2 regions of the Methylobacterium sp. Leaf466 genome follow, and region 1 is predicted to be linked to the other one. Evidence: riboswitches for the same ligand, from Rfam matches in the RefSeq annotation. Region 1 holds a riboswitch; the other holds the start of a gene.

Evidence for each region. Region 1 has a riboswitch for cobalamin ahead of ASG59_RS15910 (CbtB-domain containing protein). Riboswitches for the same ligand answer to the same signal wherever they lie in the genome.
Region 2: it holds a riboswitch for cobalamin, as region 1 does, so the genes downstream of both, ASG59_RS05960 (TonB-dependent siderophore receptor) here and ASG59_RS15910 (CbtB-domain containing protein) in region 1, are expected to answer to the same signal.

Annotation. Positions count from the first base shown of each region.
Region 1 is NZ_LMRC01000033.1:179,774-191,558, reverse strand. Features, by position in the region: gene ASG59_RS15930 (cobyric acid synthase) at 1-621, opposite strand, end outside; gene ASG59_RS15925 (hypothetical protein) at 713-1,417, opposite strand; gene cobO (cob(I)yrinic acid a,c-diamide adenosyltransferase) at 1,418-2,020, opposite strand; gene cobU (bifunctional adenosylcobinamide kinase/adenosylcobinamide-phosphate guanylyltransferase) at 2,017-2,550, opposite strand; cobalamin riboswitch at 2,637-2,833, shown strand; gene ASG59_RS15910 (CbtB-domain containing protein) at 2,871-3,047, shown strand; gene ASG59_RS15905 (CbtA family protein) at 3,084-3,818, shown strand; gene ASG59_RS15900 (DUF1636 domain-containing protein) at 3,811-4,200, shown strand; gene cobW (cobalamin biosynthesis protein CobW) at 4,197-5,231, shown strand; gene ASG59_RS15890 (hypothetical protein) at 5,324-5,830, shown strand; gene cobN (cobaltochelatase subunit CobN) at 5,821-9,225, shown strand; gene ASG59_RS15880 (hypothetical protein) at 9,222-10,505, shown strand; gene ASG59_RS15875 (precorrin-8X methylmutase) at 10,502-11,146, shown strand; gene ASG59_RS15870 (precorrin-2 C(20)-methyltransferase) at 11,146-11,785, shown strand, end outside.
Region 2 is NZ_LMRC01000010.1:7,976-19,760, forward strand. Features, by position in the region: gene ASG59_RS05960 (TonB-dependent siderophore receptor) at 1-1,783, opposite strand, end outside; cobalamin riboswitch at 1,958-2,171, opposite strand; gene ASG59_RS05965 (hypothetical protein) at 2,268-2,507, opposite strand; gene ASG59_RS05970 (hypothetical protein) at 2,577-3,122, opposite strand; gene ASG59_RS05975 (DUF1045 domain-containing protein) at 3,599-4,264, shown strand; gene phnC (phosphonate ABC transporter ATP-binding protein) at 4,526-5,323, shown strand; gene phnD (phosphonate ABC transporter substrate-binding protein) at 5,353-6,279, shown strand; gene phnE (phosphonate ABC transporter, permease protein PhnE) at 6,333-7,211, shown strand; gene phnE (phosphonate ABC transporter, permease protein PhnE) at 7,208-8,056, shown strand; gene phnF (phosphonate metabolism transcriptional regulator PhnF) at 8,178-8,924, opposite strand; gene phnG (phosphonate C-P lyase system protein PhnG) at 9,035-9,478, shown strand; gene phnH (phosphonate C-P lyase system protein PhnH) at 9,478-10,140, shown strand; gene ASG59_RS06015 (carbon-phosphorus lyase complex subunit PhnI) at 10,143-11,252, shown strand; gene ASG59_RS06020 (alpha-D-ribose 1-methylphosphonate 5-phosphate C-P-lyase PhnJ) at 11,249-11,785, shown strand, end outside.

The DNA.
Region 1 (11,785 bases):
GACGATGGCCATGCCGTCGGCGAACAGGCTCGGGTCGCCGCGAAACCGATTGACGATGAAGCCGCGGATCATCGCGGCGTCCTCGGGCGCGATCACCGCCTGGGTGCCGACGAGGCTGGCGATGACGCCGCCGCGGTCGATGTCCCCTAGCAGGATCACCGGCACGCCGGTGGCGCGGGCAAAGCCCATGTTGGCGATGTCGCCGGCGCGCAGGTTGACCTCCGAGGCCGATCCGGCGCCCTCGACGACGACGAGGTCGGCCTCGGCTCCCAGGCGCGCGAAGCTCTCCAGCACCGACGCGAGAAGGCGCGGCTTCCAGGCCTGGTAGTCCCGCGCCGCCGCCTGCCCGACCATGCGGCCCTGCACGACGATCTGCGATCCGGTCTCGCTCTGGGGCTTGAGGAGGACCGGGTTCATGTGGACGGAGGGCGCCACCCGCGCGGCGCGGGCCTGCAATGCCTGCGCCCGCCCGATCTCGCCGCCGTCGGCGGTGACGGCGGCGTTGTTCGACATGTTCTGCGGCTTGAACGGGCGCACCCTCAGCCCACGGTTGGCGAACGCACGGCACAGGCCGGCGACGATCAGCGACTTGCCGACGTCCGAGCCGGTGCCCTGGATCATGATGGCGGGGGTCGGGGTTCTCATCGGGTCGGAGCCGGGGATGCCTGGACGTGGCGTGGAGCGGGCTGGCGTAAAAGCCTGTGCGAGCGTCTCATCGGGGCGTCCCGGCACAGGCGGGATCGGTCGGACGCTCGGCCCGGCGGAAGGCGAGGATCGCCGCACCGTAGGTCTCGACCACCTCGGAGAAGGGCACCCGTTCGGCGGTGAACAGCACCGCACGGTGGCTGAACAGGCGCTCGGGGATCGGCAGCATCGCGCAGGTCGTGGGCGGCACGGGCGCCTGGTCCCAGCCCTCCGGCAGCGGCCGCCACAGGATGTCGGCCGCCACGGTCTGGCGCGTGGTGCCGAGCGCCTGGACGACACGGCCGAACGGCGTGTCGGTGGTGTCGAGGAGGCGGTTCATCTCCGGCGTCAGCCGCTCGGGCACGTACCAATTGTCCGCCTCGGAGAGGAGGTGGTCGCCGCAGGCGAGGCGGACGCGCCGGTGGCGCAAGGGCGTGTCGGGGGCAATGGCGAGGCGCTGGCGGGTCTCGGGCGTCGCAGGCACGTCGACGCCGCGCTCCAGGCGCGCCGCCAGGACCGGGCGCGATGCCATGCCGTGCTCGGCGCACCAGCTTTCGAGGGTCGTGGTGGCGCTCCGGGCCGCGAGCAGGCGGGCGTTCAGGGTCTGGACCACCGCCGTCGCCTCGACCCGGCCGAGGTAGCTGTCGGGCCAGGGCCCGCCCGGCTCCGAACGGACGCCGGGCGTGTCCACCACGACGAGGAGGGCGAACGCCCCGGCAACGATCCGCCGCATCTAGAATTCGATTCCCGCCTGTGCCTTCACGCCGGCCGAGAAGTGGTGCTTCACCACCGTCATCTCGGTGACGAGGTCGGCGGCCTCGATCAGCGCCGGCTTGGCGTTGCGGCCGGTCACGATCACGTGGAGGTCGGGCCGGCGGGCCTGGAAGGCCGCGATCACCTCGGCCAGCGGCAGGTAGTCGTAGCGCAGGGCGATGTTGAGTTCGTCGAGGACGACGAGGCGGATGGTCGGATCGGCCATCAGGTCGAGCGCCTTGGCCCAGGCGTGCTCGGCGGCGGCGATGTCGCGGGCCTTGTCCTGCGTCTCCCAGGTGAAGCCCTCGCCCAGCGTATGCCAGGCGATGCGGTCGCCGAAGGGCCCGAGCGCGTGCTTCTCGCCGGTGTCCCAGGCGCCCTTGATGAACTGGACGACGCCGACCCGCCAGCCATGGCCGAGTGCCCGCAGCATCAGCCCCAGGGCCGCCGTGGTCTTGCCCTTGCCGGGGCCGGTGTTGACGATGAGGAGCCCCTTCTCGATCGTCTTTTCGGCCACCTCCGCGTCCTGGACGGCCTTGCGCTTCTCCATCTTCTCGCGATGGCGGGTCTCGTCGTCGGTCATGTATCGGCTCCGGCTTGCGGTTTCACGATCATCGGCAGGCCCGCCACCATGAAGACCACACGGTCGGCGCGCGCCGCCAGACGCTGGTGCAGGCGCCCGGCCTCGTCGCGGAAGCGGCGGGCCAGGGCGTTGTCCGGCACGATCCCGAGGCCGACCTCGTTGCCGACGAGGACGACCGGGCCGGGCGCCGCCGTGCAGGCCTCGACCAGGGCCGAAACGGCCCTCGGGATATCGGCCTCCGACAGGATCAGGTTGGTCATCCACAACGTCAGGCAATCGACCAGGACCGGGCCGGCGGCCGCCGCCACCGCCTCCGGGAGATCGATGGGCGCCTCGCGCGTCGTCCACTCCGACGAGCGCCGCTCCCGATGCAGGGCGATCCGCTCGCGCATCTCGTCGTCGAAGGCCTGGGCGGTGGCGAGGTAAAGCCACGGCGCCGGACAGGCCTCGATCAGGCCCTCCGCATGGGCGCTCTTGCCCGAGCGGGCACCGCCCAGCACCAACGTCATCCGTGAAAGAGCCTGCCGCATCGACGCTCCTTAACCCGAAACCGGCCGCGCCGGTCAAAGAAGCGCGAATACGGCCGGGGGCGCGTTGTAAGCGGCGGCGCGGAAGCGTAGAAGGCGAGATGGACGGTGCCCCGGCGACGGGGTGAAAAGGGAATGCGGTGAGAGGGGACACCCTCGATGCCGCGGCTGCCCCCGCAACTGTAAGCGGCGACGTGCCTGCCATCGGCCACTGGAGCGATCCGGGAAGGCGGTGGGCATGCGAGACCCGCGAGCCAGGAGACCTGCCGTCCACCCGCATTTCCTCGAACGCCGCCGGCGGGGCGGCCGGAGACCGTGACACGATGTCGACCAGCACGCTGACCCTTGCCGGCACCCGCACCACCGAGCGCCTCGGCGCCGTCCTGGTGGCCGCCTTCCTCGGCCTCGGCCTCGTCTTCATGGCGGGCTTCGCCCCCTCGATGACGCTGCACAACGCGGCCCACGATTTCCGGCACGCGCAGAACTTCCCCTGCCACTAGGCCGTCCCCTCAGGGACCGTTGAAGGCAGCATTCCCATGATCATCCGACTCCTGTCGGCGGCCCTGGTCGCCGGCTTCCTCGCGGCCGTCGTGGCCACGGGGCTTCAGCTCACGTTGACCTCGCCGCTGATCCTCGCCGCCGAGCGCTACGAGACGCAGGCCTCCCACGAGGCTCCGACCTCCCTCGTCGTGCGCGTCCACGCCCATGGCGACGGCCATTCGGCGACGGGGCAGGCGGACACCGCCTGGGAGCCGGCGCCCGGCTTCCAGCGCATGGCCTTCACCGGGCTGGCCACATTGGTGGGCGGCGTCGGCTACGCCCTGCTGCTCGGTGCGGTCCTGCTCGCCTGCGGCCGCGAGCCGACGGTGGAGACGAGCCTCGGGTTCGCCGTCGCGGGCTTCCTGGCGGTGTCCCTCGCGCCCGCCCTCGGGCTGCCGCCGGAGCTTCCGGGCATGCCGGCCGCTCCCCTGGAGACGCGCCAGATGTGGTGGGTGATGACGGCGCTCGCCACGGCGGTCGGGCTCTACCTCATCGCGATCCGGAGGGTGCCGATCACCATCCTGGGCGGGCTGGTGCTGATCGTCGCGCCGCACCTGGCCGGCGCGCCCGACACCGACCACACGGCCTCCGCCCTGCCGGCGGGATACGCGGCGCAGTTCGCCGCCCGCTCGCTGGGGATCGCCTTCGTGTTCTGGGCGGTGATCGGGCTCGCCTTCGCCTACGCCTGGTCGACCTTCGGCCGCGGCCGACCGGAAGTCGCCCGTGGCTGAGGTCGTCCTCTACGTCTGCACCACCTGCCGCACGGCGGGTGATGCCACCGAGCCGCGCGCCGGCGCCCGGCTGCTGACGGCCCTGCGGGAGGCCGCCGCGACCGACATCGTCCGCGTCGAGGGCGTCGAATGCCTCTCGGTCTGCAAGCGGCCGTGTACCGTCGCGGTGGCCTCGCAAGGCCGCTGGACCTACGTCTACGGCGACCTCGACCCGGTGTCGTCCGCGCGGACGATCCTCGACGGCCTCGGGCTCTACGCCGAAACGCCGGACGGGATCGTGCCGTGGAAGGCGCGGCCGGAGGTTTTTCGCAAGGGCGTCGTCGCCCGCATCCCGCCGTTCCCGCCACCCGGCGGCCACCCCCTCTCGGACGCCGCCGAATGAGCATCGTGCCAAAAATTCCCTGCACCATCGTCACCGGCTTCCTCGGGGCCGGCAAGACGACACTGGTGCGCCACATCCTCGAGAACGCCGGCGGCCGGCGCCTCGCCATCGTCGTCAACGAGTTCGGCGACATCGGCTTCGACGGGTCGTTCCTGGCGGCCTGCGGCATCGAAGGCTGCGGCGACGAGGACATCGTAGAACTCGCCAACGGCTGCATCTGCTGCACGGTGGCCGACGACTTCGTGCCCGCCCTCAACAAGCTCCTCGACCGGGCCGATCCGCCCGAGCACATCCTGATCGAGACATCCGGCCTGGCGCTGCCCAAACCCCTGGTCCAGGCGTTCCAGTGGCCGGCGATCCGTTCACGGGTGACCGTCGACGGCGTCGTCGCCGTGGTGGACGGGCCTGCCGTCGCCGCCGGGTTCTTCGCCGACGATCCGGCCGCACTGGCGGCGCAGCGGGCGGACGACGCCAGCGTCGACCACGACAATCCGCTCGAAGAGGTGTTCGAGGACCAGCTCCTCTGCGCCGACCTCGTGATCGTGAACAAGGCCGACCTCCTCGACGAGGCCGGCCGGGCCTCGGTGCGCGCCGAGATCGAGCGCCACCTGCCGCGCGCCGTGAAGATGGTCGAGACCGAGCACGGCCGCATCGACCCGGCCGTGCTGCTCGGGCTCGGTGCCGCGGCCGAGGACGACCTCGCCTCCCGCCCCTCGCACCACGGCGACGGCGAAGACCACGACCACGACGACTTCGACACGGTGGCGATCCCGGTGCGGGCCAGCGCCAGCGCCGACGACCTCGCCCTGCGCGTCGCCCGCGCCACCGAGACCGCCGGCGTCCTGCGCATCAAGGGGTTTGCCGAGATCGCCGGCAAGCCGATGCGCCTCGTGGTCCAGGGCGTCGGCACCCGCGTCAGTCACCACTACGACCGGCCCTGGCGCGGCAACGAGCCCCGCGACGGGCGCCTGGTGGTGATCGGCCTCAAGGGATTCGACCGGGACGCGGTCACCGCCGCGCTGGCGGGATAGGGTCGGCCTCGTCCAAGCGGGTTCGCGTCGGCAGGCCGACGCCTCACCCTGCTCAGGTTCGTGGTCCGTCGCAGGTTTTCGGCGCAAGACCGGTGACCGCTTTCGCGAAGCCCGCTGAGGGTCATGGCCGTGATGGACACGTTGTCGGGATGTTGGATCGCAGCACGCAGCCGATGAGCATCGAAGCGGTCTTCGCCTGGCAGGAACGCCAGGCGGACTGCTGCGGGCTCGTGGCCGGCGCCCGCGACGTCCACGCCGACATCGTCGCCGTGCTGCGCGACGTCCGGCGCGGCAGCGGTTGGCATCCCTTCACCGGCGACGGCAGCGTGGAGACGCTGGCCGGACGGATCCGGCGCCCGGATGCCGGCGTCGATTGCGGCGCGCGCGGCGCCGAGGTCACGCCGTGGTCGCGCGACGGTGCCGGCACCTGGGTCGAGGCGCGTGGTGCCGGGCTCGATCTCGATCGACGGGCTCGGCATCGGCTGGGCGGTCGCCGACCTCTACGACGGCGCCGCCTCTCCCGCCCGGCCGCGCCGCATGCAGGACGAGGAGCCGGGTGCCACGCCCGGCCCGTCCGCTCGAGCCGGCCATGCATCTGATCCGCATCGACACGGTCTCCCTCGACGAGGGCGAGGCGGCGATCGACCTCGGGCAGGCGCCCGGGGACATCGTCTTCCTGTCGTTCACCGATTCCGACCTCGTCGGCGTGGCGGCCGCGCATGCGGCAGAAGCTTCCGAGTCGCGAGGGGGCTTCCCCACCCTGCGCCTCGCCAAGCTCGCGCGGCTGCGCCACCCGATGTCGGTGGACCTCTACGTCGATGCGGTGATCGCCAAGGCGCGGATGGTGGTGATCCGCTGCCTCGGCGGCCTCGACTACTGGCGCTACGGCGTCGAGCGGGCGGCGGCCGCCGCCCGTGCCAACGGCGTCGCCCTGGCGGTGCTGCCGGGCGACGACAGGCCGGATTCCCGGCTCGACGCCTTCTCCACGGTCGCGCCCGAGGTGGCCGGAACCCTCGACGCCTATTTCCGGGCGGGCGGCGGTGCCAACCAGCGCCGGATGCTGCGCCGGGTCGCGGCCGAGATCGGCTGGTCGATCACCGCGCAGCCGCCGGAGCCGCTGCCCCGCGGCTTCCTGTGCTGCCCCGGCTGCGGCCCCGTGTCCTTCGAGCATGCCCGCGACGTCGGCCGCAGCCCCTTGGCCGAGCTTTCCCAGGGCGCGCCGCCCCTGGCGCTGCTGCTGGTCTACCGCTCCGCGATCCTCGGCGGCGACGGCGGGCCGGCCGCCGTGCTGGCCTCGGAACTGGGCGCGCGCGGCATCGCATCCCTCGCGGTGGCGGTGTCGAGCCTCAAGGACCCCGACGCACTGGCGCCGCTGCGCGAGGCCATCGCCCGGCACAAGCCCGACGTGATCGTGGCGGCCACCGCGTTCTCGGCCCGCGAGGACCGGAACTTCGTCCTCGACGCGGCCGATTGCCCGGTGATCCAGGCCTTCACCATCGGTGCCCCGCGGGACGCCTGGGCGGCCTCCGCCCGGGGCCTGAGCGCCTCGGACCTCGCGATGCAGGTGGCGCTGCCGGAGTTCGACGGACGCCTGTCCGGCTTCCCGATCTCGTTCAAGGAAGAGGCGCCGGAGGTCGAGGGGTTCGGCGAGCGCCGGGCCCGGCCGGATGCGACCGGCATCGCGGCGCTGGCCGACCGGGCGGCGGCCTGGATCGGCCTCGCCCGCAGGCCGCGACCCGACCGGCGCCTCGCCCTCGTCCTGTCGGACTATCCCGCCCGCGGCGGCCGGGCGGGCTTCGCGGTGGGGCTCGACACCCCGGCGAGCGCGCGGGCCATCGCCGCGACCCTGCGGCTGGAGGGCTATTCGGTCGGCGACCTGCCCGACGCCGAGGCCCTGATGCACGGCCTCACCGAAGGCCCGCCCGACATCGCCGTCCCGCTGGCCGCCTATGAGGCCTGGCTCGCCGGGCTGCCGGATACCCTGCGCGCGACCCTGGACGCCCGCTGGGGCAGGCCGGCCGACGACCCGTCGTGCTCGCACGGTGCGTTCCGGTTCCGCTCGGTCGACGCCGGCGCCCGGCCGGGGCCGACCCTCGGGACGGCGACGCCCCGCGGCGGCCTGACCGTCTTCCTCCAGCCCGACCGCGGCCGGTCGGCGGATCGCAAGGCCGGCTACCACGACCCCGACGAGCCGCCGACCCATGCCTACCTCGCGTTCCACCTCGGCCTGCGCACCCGCTTCGACGCGCTGATCCATCTGGGCACCCACGGCACCACCGAATGGCTACCGGGCAAGGCCGTGGCGCTCTCGCCCGCATGCTGGCCGGCCCTGGCGGTGGGCGCGCTGCCGGTGGTGTATCCCTTCATCGTCGACGATCCCGGCGAGGCCGCTCCGCTCAAGCGCCGGCTCGGCGGCATCGCGCTCGGCCATCTCACGCCGCAGACGGTGGAGGCGGGCCTGACGCCGGAGGCCGCGACCTTGCGCGAACTCGTGGAGGAATACGCCGGCGCCAGCGTCCTCGACCCGCGCCGGGCCGCCATCCTCAGCGCGACGATCCTCGAGGAGGCCGAGAGCGCCGGACTGCTGGCGGGGGCCGGCATCGACGCAGACACGCCGATGGCCGACGCGCTGGCCGCGCTGGACGCGCATCTGTGCGACCTGTCCGAAGTCACCACCCGCGACGGGCTCCACGTCTTCGGGCAGGCGGCGCCCGAGGCGAGCGAGGCCGTGGCGGCCTGCGCGACGGCCGAGCGGGCGGGGCTGCTCGCCGCCCTCGACGGCCGCTTCGTTGCCCCGGGACCGGCGGGCTCGCCCTCGCGCGGGCGCAGCGACGTGATGCCGACGGGACGCAACCTCACCACCCTCGATCCGCGCGCGCTCCCGACCCGGTCGGCCACCCTGCTCGGCACCAGGGCCGCCGCGGCGGTGGTGCTGCGCTACCTGCAGGACGAGGGCGAATACCCCGCCCGCATCGTGATGGACCTGTGGGCCTCGCCCACCCTGCGCACCGGCGGCGAGGACATCGCCCACGCGCTCGCCCTGATGGGGGTGCGCCCGACCTGGGACCATGCCTCGACCCGCGTCACCGGCTTCGAGGTGTTGCCGCTCGCCATGCTCGACCGGCCGCGCATCGACGTGACGGTGCGGGTCTCGGGCGCGTTTCGCGACACCTTTCCCGAGACGCTGGCGCTCCTCGACAGGGCCGCCCGCGCGGTGGCGGACCGGGAGGAAGAGGACGACGAGAACCCGCTCGCCGCCGCCCGGCGCCGCGGCGAGGCCCCCGCGCGCATCTTCGGTGGCGCGCCCGGCCGCTACGGGGCCGGGGCCGGCGAGCGCGCCCTCGACGGCGCCTGGGACCACCGCGACGACCTCGGCCGCGCCTATCTCGACGCCACCACCCATGCCTATGGCGGTGCCGAAGACGCCCCGGACGACGGCTTTTCCGACCGGGTCGCCAAGGCCGACGCCTATGTCCACGCCTTCGACGTCGCCGAGCGCGACCTGCTCGATGGGGACGCCGCGGTGGAGGCGATGGGCGGGTTCGCCGCCGCCGCCGCCCTCAAAGGTGCGCAGCCCGCCCTCTACAGCCTCGACGTCTCGAAACCCGAGACGCCGCGCGCCCGCACCGCCCGCGAGGATGCGGCGCGGCTGATCCGGGGCAAGCTCGCGCATCCGGCCTGGATCGCGGCGCAGTTGCGTCACGGGTACCGCGGCGCCCAGGAACTGGCGCAGGGGGTCGACGCGGTGTTCGTCCTGGCCGCCACCACCGACGCGGTCGCGCACGCCGACCTCGACCGGCTCTACGGCGCCCTCATCGCCGACGACGAGACCTTCACGCAGTTGCGCGCCGCCAACCCGGCCGCCACCCGCGCGATCCTCGAACGCTTCGACGAGGCCCGCAACCGCGGTCTCTGGCTCTCCCGCCGCAACGCGATGGCCGCCGACGAACTGATGCCGGCCACAGCCGCGATCCTGCCCGAGGCGGCCGAATGACCGCCCGCCGCGCGCTGCCGCAGGCACCGAGCCGGCGCGGCTGGTGCCCGAGCCTGTCCCGGCCGATGCCCACCGGCGACGGACTCCTGGCCCGCGTCCACCCGCCACTCGGGATCCTGACGCCGGCGCAGGCGCGGGCGGTGGCGGAGGGCGCACGCCGGTTCAGCAACGGCCATGTCGACGTCACCGCCCGCGCCAACCTGCAGATCCGCGGCGTCACCGAGGACACGCGGGCACCGCTGGCCGCCTTCCTCGACGACGCCGGCCTCGGCGACATGCGCAGCGACGGCGGTCCGCAGCGGCTGACGTTGACGGCGCCCCTGGCGGGGCAGGCGGTGAGGGACCTCGCGCGGGCGATCGAGGCGATCGGGCTCGCCATCCCGGGATTGCCGGCCAAGGCGCTGGTGAGCGTGGAGGACGTGGCGTTCGTGGGCTCCGGAGACGGTGAGGCCGACATCCGCCTCTGCGTTCTCAACGACGCTACTGCACCCGTCGCGGAGAGGCGAGCCCTCCGGATCGCAATGGCATTGGCCGGCCCTGACGGCCCCGAATGGTTCACGGCGGCCGAGCCGCTGGAAGTGGCGGGCCTTGCGCTGCGGACCCTGGCCGCCAGTGGAGTGCGCCGGATGCGGGACCTCCCGGCGGGCGAGAGGAGTCGGCTGATCGCCGACCTCCGCCCGACGGCCGTGGCGACGCCCGCAGCCGCCGCGCCGAGGCTCCGCTGCGGGATCGGCGACCTCGGCGACGGACGCACCGCCCTCCTCCTCGACGCGCCCTTCGGCCGCTGCGATTCCGGCGCTCTGCATCGGCTCGCCGACGCGGCCAAGGCCCTGGGCAGCGACATCCATCTCTCGCCCACCCGGGGCTTCGCCCTCGCCGGCACGGATGCCGGCGCCCTGCGCCGGGCCCGCGATGTCCTGACCGGCTTCGTCACCGAGCCCGACGATCCGCGCGGGGCCGTCGCCGCCTGCCCCGGCGCGCCGGCCTGCGCCTCGGGCTCCACCCCCACCCTCGACCACGCGGCGCGGCTGGCGCAGGCGTTCGGCCCCTTCGCGGCACGCGGGTTGCGGGGGCATGTCTCGGGCTGCGCCAAGGGCTGCGCCCATCCCCAGGCGGCCGACCTGACCCTGGTGGGGAACGGCGGCCTCTACGGCATCGTGATCGGCGGCGCGCCCTCCGACCTGCCGGCGATGCAACTGACTTTCGAGGCGGCGCTGGAGCGTCTAAGGAGGGCCGACCCGGCCCTTCCCCTCGAACGGGCTTTCAGGATTCAGCCATGACCGCGCCGACCCATTCGCGCGTCGATTACCTGCGCGACGGGCAGGCGATCTATGCCCGCTCCTTCGCGATGATCCGCGCCGAGGCCGATCTCGCCCGCTTCCACGGCATCGCCGAGCGGGTGGTGGTGCGGATGATCCATGCCTGCGGCATGACGGACCTGCCCGCCGACGTGGCGATCTCGGAGGATTTCGCCGACTCCGGTGCCGATGCCCTAAAGCGGGGCGCCCCGATCCTGTGCGACGTGCGCATGGTCGCCGACGGCGTCACCCGGTCGCGCCTGCCCGCCGACAACAAGGTGATCTGTACCTTGAGCGATCCACGCGTGGCGGGCTTGGCCGCCGAGATGGCCACCACCCGCACCGCCGCCGCCATGGAGCTGTGGCGCGAGCACCTGCCCGGCAGCATCGTAGCCGTCGGCAACGCCCCCACCGCCCTGTTCCGGCTGCTCGAACTCCTCGACGAAGGCATCGCACCGCCGGCCGCCGTCATCGGCATCCCCGTCGGCTTCGTCGGCGCGGCGGAATCCAAAGACGCCCTGGCGCGCGACGGCCGTGTGCCCTTCGTCGTCGTCCACGGCCGGCGCGGCGGCAGCGCCATGACGGCGGCCGCGATCAACGCGCTGGCCTGCGAGGTCGAGTGATGGACGCGACCGAGCGGCCTTCGGTCCTGCCCGACGAGCCGCGGGCGGCCCCGCGCAGCGTCACCACCGGCACGCTGTTCGGCGTCGGCATGGGGCCTGGCGACCCGGACTACCTCACCGTGCGCGCCATGAATGTGCTGTCGCAGGCGCCGGTGCTCGTGCATTTTTGCAAGAAGGGAAAGCGCGGCAACGCCCGCACTATCGCCGATGCGGTGATGCGCGACCCCGCCCGCGAGTTCCCGCTGGTCTACCCCTACACCACCGAACTGCCGCCCGATCACGCCGAATACGTCTCCGCGCTCGCCGACTTCTACGATGATGCGGCCGGGCGCCTCGCCGACCATCTCAGCCTGGGCCGCGACGTGGCGATCCTGTCGGAGGGCGATCCGTTCTTCTACGGCTCCTTCATGCACCTCTGGCGCCGGCTGAAGGACCGCTTCCCGGTGGAGGTGGTGCCCGGCGTCACCGGCATGTCGGGCTGCTGGACCCGGGCGGGCACCCCCATCACCTGGGGCGACGACGTCCTCACCATCCTGCCCGCCACCCTCCCCCACGACGCCCTGGTGCAACGGCTCGGCATCACTGATGCCGCCGTCATCATGAAGCTCGGCCGCCATTTGCCGAAGGTGCGGCGCGCGC
Region 2 (11,785 bases), on a different contig from region 1:
CCCACAGGCCCAGGGAGGCGAACGCCTCGACCCCGTGGGACGACTGGCTCCCCACCTGGATCGACACGGCGGGGCGCTGCGGGTCGGCGGTCAGGAGGTTGTCCTTCTTGATCCGGTAGCCGGCCAGGGTGAACTCGCCGCGCCCGTCCCAGAACACCTGCTTGTAGCCGACCTCGACCTGTTCGCCGTTCGAGAGCTGGAAGTCCTTCTGGGCCAGGGTGAGGGTGATGAGCGTCCCCACCGGGTCGACGGCCGTGGCGTAGCTCGCATAGAGCGAACTGCCCGGCGTCGGGCTGTAGACGGCGCCGAAGCGATAGCTCACCGCGCTGAAGTCCTTGGTGTAGCCGGCGGCGGGGTTGCGCAGGTCGTTCCGGCGGACGGTCGGCGCGTCGTAGCGGACGCCGGCGATCAGCGAGAGCTGGTCGGACAGGACGAGACGGTTCTCGGCGAAGAGGGAATACTGGTCGGTGCTGGTGGCGTACCCCGGCGTGGTGCCGTCGACGCGCAGGAAGCGGCCCGGATCGACGGCGAAGGGATCGACGGTGCTCACCCCGCCGTAGGGCGCGTTGTTGGTGTGGAGGAAGGAGATGCGGTTGACGTCGAAGCCCGCCACGACGTCGTTGGCGAAGCCGAACAGCTCGCCGCGGACGGTGGCGTCGAAGCGGTTTCCGATCTGCTCCTGGTCGTGGAAGATCTCGATGTAGTCCGAGCGCCTGACGCGGCCGGTGGCCGGGACGAAGGCGTAGGTCTCGGCGTTGCGCCAGCGCCGGTGCGAGGACAGGCGATAGGCGGTGTTGCGGATGGTGACGTCGGCGCTGGGCGACCACTCGGTCTTGAACTGCGTCCAGTCGTCCTTGAAGACGATCCGGCTGTCGTCGACGGTGTAGTTGTTGAAGCGCGTGCGCCGATCGATGCCGCCATTGATGAGGGGCGTCCCGAAATACCGCAGCGGCTCCTGGTAGCCGGAGTCGTGCGAGAGGGTGAAGGCGAGGTCGGGAGTGGCCTGGTAGAACAGCGATCCCGAGACCGCGAGGTTGCTGAACTCGCCGTTCTGGCGCAGCCACCCGTCGGCCTGGTTGGCGCTGACGTTGAGGCGGTAGGCGACCCGGTCGCCGAGGGCGCCGCCGGTGTCGAAGGCCAGGCGCTTCACCCCGTCCGAGCCGAGCGCCACCCGCGCCGCGTTGATGGTGGTGAAGGTCGGCTTCTTGGGCACCACGTTGATGACGCCGCCGATGGCGCCGTCGCCCGACAGCACCGAGGCGGGGCCGCGCAGCACCTCGATCCGGTCGACGTTCCAGGTGTCGAACGGGAAGGTGATGGTTCCGGTGCCGACGTAGAGGCGGGTGCCGTCGTAGAGCTGCATCACCGAGTTGACCCCGGCGAACCCGCGCGAGGTGTACGCCCCGAAGCCGTTGCCGGGCGCGGCGATGGTGGTGATGCCGGCCGCGTTCTGGGTCACCGCCTCCTGCACCGTCTCCTGGCCGCGCTCGCGGATCTTCTGGCCGGAGACGACCTCGACGCTGGCCGGCGTCTGGAGCGGCGACAGGTCGAGGCGGCTGCCGGTCCGGTTGGGTGTCGCGAGGTTCAGGCCGGTGGGTGCCGCCGTGTAGGGGGTCGGCGCCAGCAGGCGGGTTCCCGTCCCGGAGCCGGCCACCGCCAGTTCCGAGAGGGTGGCGGCGGCGTGGTCCTCGCCCGGGCGGGGGGCGTCATGCGCCGCGAGGGAGACCTTCGCGAGGGAGACCTGCGCCACGAGGAAAGCCGGAGCGAGGGCGAAGACGGACATCGGCCGTCGGCGACCGGACGGTCGTCGGGCGAGAGAATGGGACGACATGGGCAGCGAGGCCTCGGGCGACGGCAGTGGCACGTCACCGCGAACGAAGCCTCGGCTCAGGCGGTCTCCGAAAAAGACACGCGCCCGCCTCGACACCCACCAGGACACCCCGCCCGATGCGTTTCGCGTGTGACCACGACTGACGGCAGGTCTCCTGGCTCGCGGGTCGCTGTCCCGTCATCGTCTTCCCAGGCCCGAGGAACCCAGTGACGTGTTGATGAAGGACTCGCCGCTTACAGTTGCGGGGGCAGCCGCGGCATCGGGCGATCCTTGCGGACCCTCGCCCTCACCGCGTTCCCTTTTGATCCTCTCGCGAGGAACCGTCGACCCGAGGCTAGCGCGCCGGCGAAGACCGCGTCAATCGCGCACAGGTCCGGTCACGGCACGCTCACCGGAACGTGTGGCATCCGCGACGCACCCAACGCGGGGTGCGGCCTCAGCCGCGCCGGCTCATCCGGCCGCCCATGCCCTCGCAGCAGCAGGCCGCCTTCGTGCCCTTGGCCGAGCCGTGCTTCATCCCACCGTGCTTCATGCCCCCGTCTTTCATGGCCATATCGCCCCGGCCGCACATGGCCCCCGCCTTGCCGCCCTTCGCGCCGCAGCAGCTCATGGCGGAGGCGGGCGCGGCGGCCAGCAGGAGGAGGACGGCGGTCGAGGCGGCGAGCTTGGCGATCATGGGGGGACGGGTCTCCGTTGCCCCGCCATCCTACCACCGATCGGCGGCCCGATGCAGGGGCGTGCGGCGTCATCCCCCATCGGCGAGGATCGCCCCGCGATAGGTCTCCACCACCTCGCAGAACGGGACGCCGTCGGCGGTGCTGAGCACGGCATGGATCGCGAAGAGCGCCGTGGCGGGACCGGGCCGCCCCGCCGTTTGCGTCCACAGCCGCTCCAGCGACAGGTTGCGACGCTGCGGCGCCAGGGCATGGACGGCACGGCCGAAGGGCGTGGCCGTGGTGTCGAGGACCCGGTTCATGCCCGGCGTGAGGCGTTCGGGCACGTACCAGTTCTGCGCCTCCGACAGGACGTGGGCGCCGCAGGTGAGCCGCACCCGGCGGTAGCGCACGAGGTCCGGCGAGCCGACGCCGAGGCGCTCGCACTGCTGGGCGGAGGGCGCCCGCGCCGCCGCCGTCACCGGTACGGCGCACAGGCGGGAACCGCCGGCCGACAGTCCGCGCTCGTGGCACCATTCCTCGAGGACGGCGGTCGCGCTCGGCCCGGCCAGGAGCCGGTCCGTCAGCAGCGTCACGAGCCCGGCGGTCCCGAGCGGCGCGGCGGACGGATCGGTCATCGACGGACGACGAGGGCGAATGGCCATGGCGTCGCCGGACAGGATCGACCTGTCGACCGCCTCATGACCGAGATGACGCGACGTGTGATCAAGAGGCCCCGGGATGTCAGGATGTGGCCGATGCAGCGCGATTCTTGCGGCATCGCGTTTGCCGATCGACGCGAGAGCGACCGCTGGCGGGCACCACCGCCGCACCCCGCGGGAGCGAGATCGGTGCCGAGCCGTGGCACTCCATACAACGTGTTGGAGCTCACGAAAACGCTCCTCGTCACGAGGGCGATTGAGGCCGGCAAAGATGCTGGAGGGTGACGAGGATCACCGTCGACACCCGCGTCTCGTCCTCGCGGGGAACCTCGACAGGTCGGCGCGCCTGTGCTGGAGCGCTCCTTGCTGCGGTCTCCACATCGTCACACGAGCGTCCGGGCTGCGGATTATGAGCGCAGCGGCGCCTCTTACACCGCCGGGGAAGAGCTCCTTTGGACCGAACCGTCCGATATGCCCTGTACTTCACCCCCGCACCGGGGACGGCTCTCGCCGCCTTCGGCGACGCGGTCCTCGGCGCCGTGCCGACGTTGGGGCCGGCCACGCTCCGGGCCCTCCTTGCCGCCAGGACCGAGGAGCCGCGCGTCTACGGCTTCCACGCCACGATGAAGGCGCCGTGGCGCCTCGGCCCGGGCGTGACGGAAGCCGATCTCCTGGCGGCGGCCGAGGCCCTCGCTGCCCATCGACCGCCTCTGCCTGTCGGCTCGCTGCGCGTCGCCGCGCTCGGACATGTCGCCGCCCTGGTGCCGGAGTCGCCGCCGCCGGCCCTCGGCCTGCTGGCCGCCGAATGCGTGGCCGCCCTCGACCCGCTGCGGGCCCCCCTCTCGGCAGCCGAGCGCGTCCGGCGCCACCCCGAGCGCCTCGACCCGCGGGGGCGGGCGCTGCTGGAGCGTTGGGGCTACCCGCACGTCTTCGAGGCGTTTGGGTTTCACATGACGCTGACCGGCCGCCTCGGCCCCGAGGACAGGGCCGTGATCCTGCCGCTGCTGACGGAGGCCGCTGCGGACCTGCCGGACCTGGTGATCGACGCCCTGAGCGTGGTCGTCCAGGACGGCGCCGATCCATTCCGGCTCTTGCGCCGTATTCCGTTCGCGCCTTGAGGCGCATGCGAGGGCCTCGAACCGCCCCGGCCGCGACACGCAGGTCGGCGCCCGCTCGCGGCTGAGCGAGACGGTCCTCGACGACGGTTCCCGATATCGCCGAGGACGGGCCAGGCGAACCACGCGACGATCGGCAAGGTCTGCCCGATCGCCTCGAACCGCGAGCACAAGAGTACCGGCTCATCATTAGCCGGACAACTGTCATTCCTCTGTCGTGCGGGGCGGCTTTACCGTGGTTCATCGCTCCTGCCGGACAGTCTCATGCTGGTTCTCGAAGATCTGATCCGTCGTTACGGCGATCGCCGTGCGGTGGACCGCGTCTCCCTCGCCATCCCGCGCGGCCGCTTCGTCGGTGTCATCGGGCGCTCGGGCGCGGGCAAGTCGACCCTGCTGCGGATGATCAACCGCCTCGTCGAACCGACCGGCGGGCGCATCCTGTTCGACGGCCTCGACGTCACGGCCCTGCGCGGCCGCGACCTGCGGCGCTGGCGGGCCCGCAGCGCCATGATCTTCCAGCAGTTCCACCTGGTCGGCCGCCTCGACGTCCTGAGCAACGTGCTGATGGGGCGCCTCTGGGAGGTGCCCAGGCACCGCTCGCTCCTCAAGCTCTGGTCGGAGCGCGAGCGCGCCCTGGCGCTCGCCGCCCTCGACGACTTCGGCATGGGCGATTTTGCCGGCCACCGGGCCGACCAGCTCTCCGGCGGCCAGCAGCAGCGCGTCGCCATCGCGCGGGCGATGATGCAGGCCCCCGATCTCATCCTGGCCGACGAGCCCGTGGCCTCCCTCGATCCGCGCAACACCCGGATCGTCATGGACGCGCTGGCCGAGGCCAACCGCCGCCACGGCATCACCGTGCTGTGCAACCTGCATTCCCTGGATCTGGCCCGCAGCTACTGCGACCGCCTGGTCGGCCTCGCCGACGGCCGCCTCGTGTTCGACGGCGCGCCGGCCGACCTCACCGAGGACGTCGCCCGCCAGCTCTACGGGCTCGAGGCCGGCGAGGTGCTCGACGCGCCCGCGCCCGTCCTCAAGGCCTACCCCACCGCCCTCGTCGCCTGATCCGTCCCGGACGCCTTCGGAAGAATCCCATGCTGAACCGTCGCACCCTCGCCGGCGCCCTCGCGCTCGCCCTCCTCGCCCTGCCCGCCGCCGCGCAGGATTGGAAGGCGGCCTATCCGGAGCTGACCCTGGCGGTGATCCCGGCCGAGAACGCCTCCGGCACGAGCGACCGATACGCGCCGCTGACCGGCTACCTGACCAAGAGCCTCGGCGTGCCGGTCAAGCTGCGCATCGCCAACGACTACGCCGCCGTGATCGAGAGCCAGCGCGCGGGCAACGCCCAGCTCGCCTTCTACGGCCCCGCCTCCTTCGCCCGCGCGGTGATGACCGGCGTGAAGGTCGAGCCCATCGTCAACCAGACGCACGACACCGGCGCCTCGGGCTACTACTCGGTGATCTACGTGCGCGCCGACAGCCCGTACAAGACGATCGCCGACCTGAAGGGCAAGAACCTCGCCCTGGTCGATCCCAACTCCACCTCCGGCAACCAGGCGCCGCGGTTCTTCCTGCACAAGGCCGGCTACCCGGTGGACGCGTTCTTCGGCAAGACCGTCTATGCCGGCAGCCACGAGAACGCCGTCCTCGCCCTCGTCCAGGGGACGGTGGACGCCGCCGCCAACCTCTACAACACCGACACCGACACCATGGTCACCCGCATGGCCGCCAAGGGCATGCTCAAGAAGCCCGACGGCTCAGCCATGACGCAGGCCGATTTCCGCGTGGTCTTCAAGTCCGACTTCCTGCCCGAGGGCCCCTTCGCCATGCTGGCGAGCCTACCCGACGACCTCAAGGCGAAGGTCCGCCAGGCCCTGGTGGACCTGCCGAAGGCCGACAAGGCGGCCTTCGACCGGCTCTCGGACGGCAAGGACCTCGGCCTCGCCCCCGTGACCCTGAAGGACTACCAGCCGGTCATCGAGATGCTGAAGTTCAACGACGAGCAGCGTCGCAAGTCCTGATGCGGGTTGCAGGCCCCGATCCGGGCCGCACGGGTCCGTGCCGGCCGATCCCCGTGCTTGAGACCGTCAGCCCCCTGCCCCCCGACCGCGCCGCCGCCCTGGCGCAGGCCTATGACGGCGCCGTCGCGGCGAGCCGGCGTCGGGTCTGGATCGGCCTCGCGGTGCTCGTCGTCCTCACGGGGCTCGCCGCGCAGGCCGCCGAGGTGCGCCCCGGGGTGCTGGCTGCGAACATCGGGAAGTTCACCGACTACATCGCCCAGATCCTGCCGGCCCTGACCCTCGGGAACCTCGGGGGCGACCTCGCCGAATGGTACTGGGGCTGGCCGAAATGGCTCGCGCTCCTCGGCGAGACCCTCCTGATGGCCTATCTCGGCACCCTGCTCGGGGCCATCGGCGGTTTTCTCCTGTGCTTTGCCGCCGCCGGCAACGTGGCGCGCAGCCGGACCGGATGCTTCCTCGTCCGGCGCATCCTCGAATTCTGCCGGACGGTGCCGGAGATCGTGTTCGCGCTGATCTTCGTCATCGCCTTCGGCCTCGGGCCGATGGTGGGCGTGCTGGCCCTGGCGATCCACACCACGGGGGCGCTGGGCAAGCTGTTCGCCGAGGTGGTCGAGAACATCGACCTGAAGCCGGTGGAGAGCCTCACCGCCGCGGGTGCCGGCCGCATCGAGACCCTGCGCTTCGCCGTGCTGCCGCAGGTGCTCTCGAACTTCGTCTCCTACGGGCTGCTGCGCTTCGAGATCAACGTGCGGGGCGCGGGCGTGATGGGGTTCGTGGGCGCCGGCGGCATCGGGCAGGAACTCCTCGTGGCGATCCGCAACTTCTACTACGCGGACGTCAGCGCGATCCTGGTCCTGATCATCCTCACCGTGATGGCGATCGACCTCGGGACCGAGCGCCTGCGCCATCACCTCCTCGGAGGCCTGCGATGACGCCCCGCGACCCGAACCCGGCCGAGATCGCGGCGTTGCGCCAGCGCTATCCCGAGACCTTCCGGCCGGCCCGGGGGCCCCGGCTCCTGGCCTGCCTCGCGGTCGCCGGGCTTATCGCCGTCGCGGGCTACGCGATGGTGCGGCTCGACTTCTCCGCCGTGCGCCTCCTCGCCGGCCTCGGGCGGCTCGGCGAATTCAGCCTGATGATGCTGCCGCCCGATCCGGCCGGACAGGCCTGGACCTTCCTGCGGGCGCTGGCCGAGACCCTCGGCATCGCCTTCATCGGCACGCTGACGGCGGCGCTGCTCGCCTTTCCGGTGGCGTTCCTCGCCGCCCGCAACGTCGTGCCGAACCCCTTCGTGCACTTCACGATCCGGCGCGGCCTCGACGTGATGCGCTCCGTCGACGTGCTGATCTGGGCTTTGATCTGGATCAACGTCGTCGGGCTCGGGCCCTTCGCGGGCGCGCTTGCCATCGCCTGCGCGGATTTCGGGGCGCTGGGCAAGCTGTTCTCGGAGGCCGTCGAGACCGTCGACGCCAAGGCCGGCGAGGGCGTCTGCGCATCGGGCGGCGCCGAACTGCACCGCATCCGCTTCGGCCTCATCCCGGCGGTGCTGCCGGTGCTCGGCAGCCAGGTGCTGTACTTCTTCGAGTCGAACACCCGCTCGGCCACCATCATCGGCATCGTCGGCGCGGGGGGAATCGGCCAGTACCTCACCGAGTTGATCCGCGTCCTCGAACTGCGCCAGGTCGCCTTCCTGATCCTGATGATCCTCGTCACCGTCGCGGCCATCGACGCCGTCTCCGGGCGCCTGCGCCGGGCGCTGATCGGAACGGCACGCTAGGCGGGCTTCGCGAAAGCGGTCGCCGGTTCTGCGCCGAAGACCTGCGACGGAGGACCTGCGACGGGGAAGACCTGCGACGGGGAAGACCTGCGACGGACCAGGGACCCGGGCAGGTTCGCGCCTACTCCACCACCAGCTCGACCCGGTCGGCGGCGAACAGGCTGCGGGTGGCCTGGATGCGCCGGCCCTCCCCGTCCACGTTCACGCTGGTCAGCGCGATCACGGTGCGGCCGGGGGCGATGTCGAGGCGCCCGGCCTCCGCCGCCGTGGCGGGGCGCGCGCCGATCCGCGTCGAGAGCCGGGTGTAGTCGGCCACGCCGAACCGCGCATAGGCGCGGGTGATCGAGCCGCAGTCGGCGTAGGCGGCGTCGAAGCCGGAAAAGCGCGGCAGCGGCAGGCAGGTCCGCGCCGTCGAGATCGGGGCGCCGTCGGCCAGGTGGCGCGTCAGGAGTTCGAGGATGGGGGCGCCGGGGGCGATCCCGAGGGCCTCCGCCCACTCCGCATCCGCCGGCACGGCGGCGGCCGAGACGAGGTCGCCCCAGGCCTCGCGGCCAGCCCGCGAGACGATCTCGGAGAACCGGGTCCGGGGGCCGATCGGGTAGGTGAGCGGCCCCTGCTCCACGAAGGTACCCTTGCCCTGGGACGTCCGCACCAGCCCGCCCTCGGCGAGCACGCCGAGCGCCCGGCGCACCGTGTGGCGGTTCACGCCGAAACGCGCGGCCAGCGCCGACTCGGCGGGAAGCTGCGCCCCGGCGGCGAATTCGCCGCTGTGGATGGCATGGCCCAGCGCATCCGCGATCTGGCGCCAGGCGGCGAGGCCGCCCCCGCGCTGGAGGGCCGTCACGCCCGTGTCGCTCGCATCCTGCATGACGTGATCGAAAATCCGTTGTGCTTATCGATCCACATGTCTATACATATAGACATGTTGGAAGAGAGGCCCCGATGCCGAGCGCCAGCCAAACACCACCTGATCCCGGGATGCCAGACCTCGCGATGCGCCGGCGCGCGATGGCGCGGGCGGGCACCGCGACGGAAGGCGAGTTGCGCGAGGCCCTGGCGCAGGCCGGCCTCACGCCGGAGGCGGAGGATCTGCGGGCGCCGGAGACCGGCCTCGTCATGGTGCGCGGGCGCATCGGCGGCGACGGCCGGCCCTTCAATGCCGGCGAGGCCACGGTGACCCGGGCGGCGGTGCGCCTGCCCGGCGGCGAGACGGGGTTCGCCTACCAGCTCGGACGCGACCGGACGCGGGCCCGCCTCGCCGCCATCCTCGACGCGCACTGGCAGCGCCCGGAGGCGAGGCCCGCCCTCGAGGCGGCCCTGGCGGCCATCGCCGAGCGCCGGGCCGAGGCGGCGGCTTTGGCCGCCCGCAAGGTCGCGGCGACGCGGGTGAACTTCTTCACCCTGGCGCGGGGAGAGGATTGATGGCCCAGCCTCACGTCCAAACTCTCGCGCAACCCCTCGCCCACGGCCAACCTCTCGCCCACGGCCAACCCCTCGCCCACGGCTTCGCCGACCCCGTCCACGAGGGGCAGGCGGTGTTTCGCGCCGCGATGGAGGCCCTGAGCCGGCCCGGCCGCCTGCTCCCCCTCGTCACGACCCTGATGCCCCCTGCCCCGCTCACGCCCGAGCTCGCCGCCCTGGCGCTGGCGCTGGCCGATGCCGACACGCCGGTCTGGCTCGACGCTCCCTTGCGGACCGATCCGGCGGTCGCGGGCTTCCTGCGCTTCCACACCGGGGCGCCGATCGTCGCGGAGCCGGCCCAGGCGGCCTTCGCGCTGATCGCCGACCCCGGCCGCTGCCCGGCCTTCACCGCGTTCGCCCAAGGCTCCCCCGCCTATCCGGACGCCTCCGCCACCCTGGTCCTCGCCGTCGCGGCCCTGTCGGACGAGACGGGCCTCGCCTTCGAAGGGCCGGGCATCCGGGGCACGGCCCGGCTCGACGCGGCCCCCCTGCCCGCGGACTGGCCCTCGCGGCTGGCTCACAACCATGCCGGCTTCCCGCAAGGGCTCGACCTCCTGTTCGTCGCGGCCGGACGGCTGGCCGCGCTGCCCCGCTCCGCCCGTCCGCTCGCCCCGGAGGCCTGACCGTGTATGTCGCCGTGAAGGGTGGCGAGGCCGCCATCGACAACGCCCACCGGCTGCTGGCCGAGACCCGGCGCGGCGACCCCGCCGTGCCCGACATGAGCGTGGCGCAGATCCGCGAGCAGATGCGCCTCCTCGTCGACCGGGTGATGACGGAGGGCTCCCTCTACGACCCCGATCTGGCGGCCCTCGCCCTGAAGCAAGCGCGCGGCGACGTGATCGAGGCGGTGTTCCTGGTGCGCGCCTACCGCACCACGCTGCCGCGCCTGGGTGCGACGGAGCCGGTCGATACCGGCGCGATGACCCTGAGCCGCCGGATCTCCGCCACCTTCAAGGACCTGCCCGGCGGCCAGGTACTCGGCCCGACCTTCGACTACACCCACCGCCTCGTGGACTTTTCCCTGGGCGACGGGACCGCTCCCGAGCCCGCCGCCGAGGCCGAGCCGGCCGCTGACGCCGCCGCCTGCCCGCGCGTCACCGATCTCCTCGGCCGGGCCGGCCTGCTCGAACCCTCGCCGGAGGATCTGGGCGCGCCGATCGGCGACCTCACCCGCGAGCCGGTGGACTACCCGGCCGACCGCGCGGTGCGGCTCCAGGCGCTGGCACGCGGCGACGAGGGCTTCATCCTGGCGCTCGGCTACTCGACGCAGCGCGGCTACGGCCGCACCCACCCCTTCGTCGGCGAGATCCGGGTCGGCGCGGTGGAGCTCGAGGTCACGCCGGAGGAACTCGGCTTTTCCGTCGGCCTCGGTTCGGTGGACATGACCGAGTGCCAGATGATCAACCAGTTCCACGGGAACGGCCCGGTGCCGCCGCAATTCACCCGGGGCTACGGCCTCGTCTTCGGCCAGGGCGAGCGCAAGGCCATGGCCATGGCGCTCGTCGACCGTTCCCTGCGCGCCGCCGAACTCGGCGAAGCCGTGGTGGTGCCCGCCCAGGACCAGGAATTCGTGCTGGCCCATTGCGACAGCCTGCAGGCGACGGGCTTCGTCGAGCACATGAAGCTGCCGCACTACGTCGACTTCCAGGCCGAACTCGACCTCGTCCGGCGCCTGCGTGCCGAGCACGGCGCGCGCGCGCTCGAGGACCCCGTCCAGCGGGAGGCCGCCGAATGAACGCGCGCGTCACGGTCTCCGCCGGCAGCGGCTACAACTTCGCCTATCTCGACGAGGGCACGAAGCGGATGATCCGCCGTGCCATCCTGAAGGCCATCGCGATCCCCGGCTATCAGGTGCCGTTCGCCGCCCGCGAGATGCCGATGCCCTACGGCTGGGGCACCGGCGGCGTACAGGTCACGGCCGCGATCCTGGGTGCGTCGGACGTGCTCAAGGTGATCGACCAGGGCGCCGACGACACCACCAACGCCGTCTCGATCCGCCGCTTCTTCACCGCAACGGCGGGGATCGCCACCACGACGCGCACGGCGGAGGCGAGCGTGATCCAGACCCGCCACCGCATCCCCGAGGCGCCGCTGTCCGAGGGGCAGGTGCTGGTCTACCAGGTGCCGATCCCCGAACCCCTGCGCTTCCTCGAGCCGCGCGAGACCGAGACGCGCCAGCTCCATGCGCTCGCCGAATACGGCCTGATGCACGTCAAGCTCTACGAGGACATCGCCCGCCACGGGCACATCGCCACCACCTACGCCTAC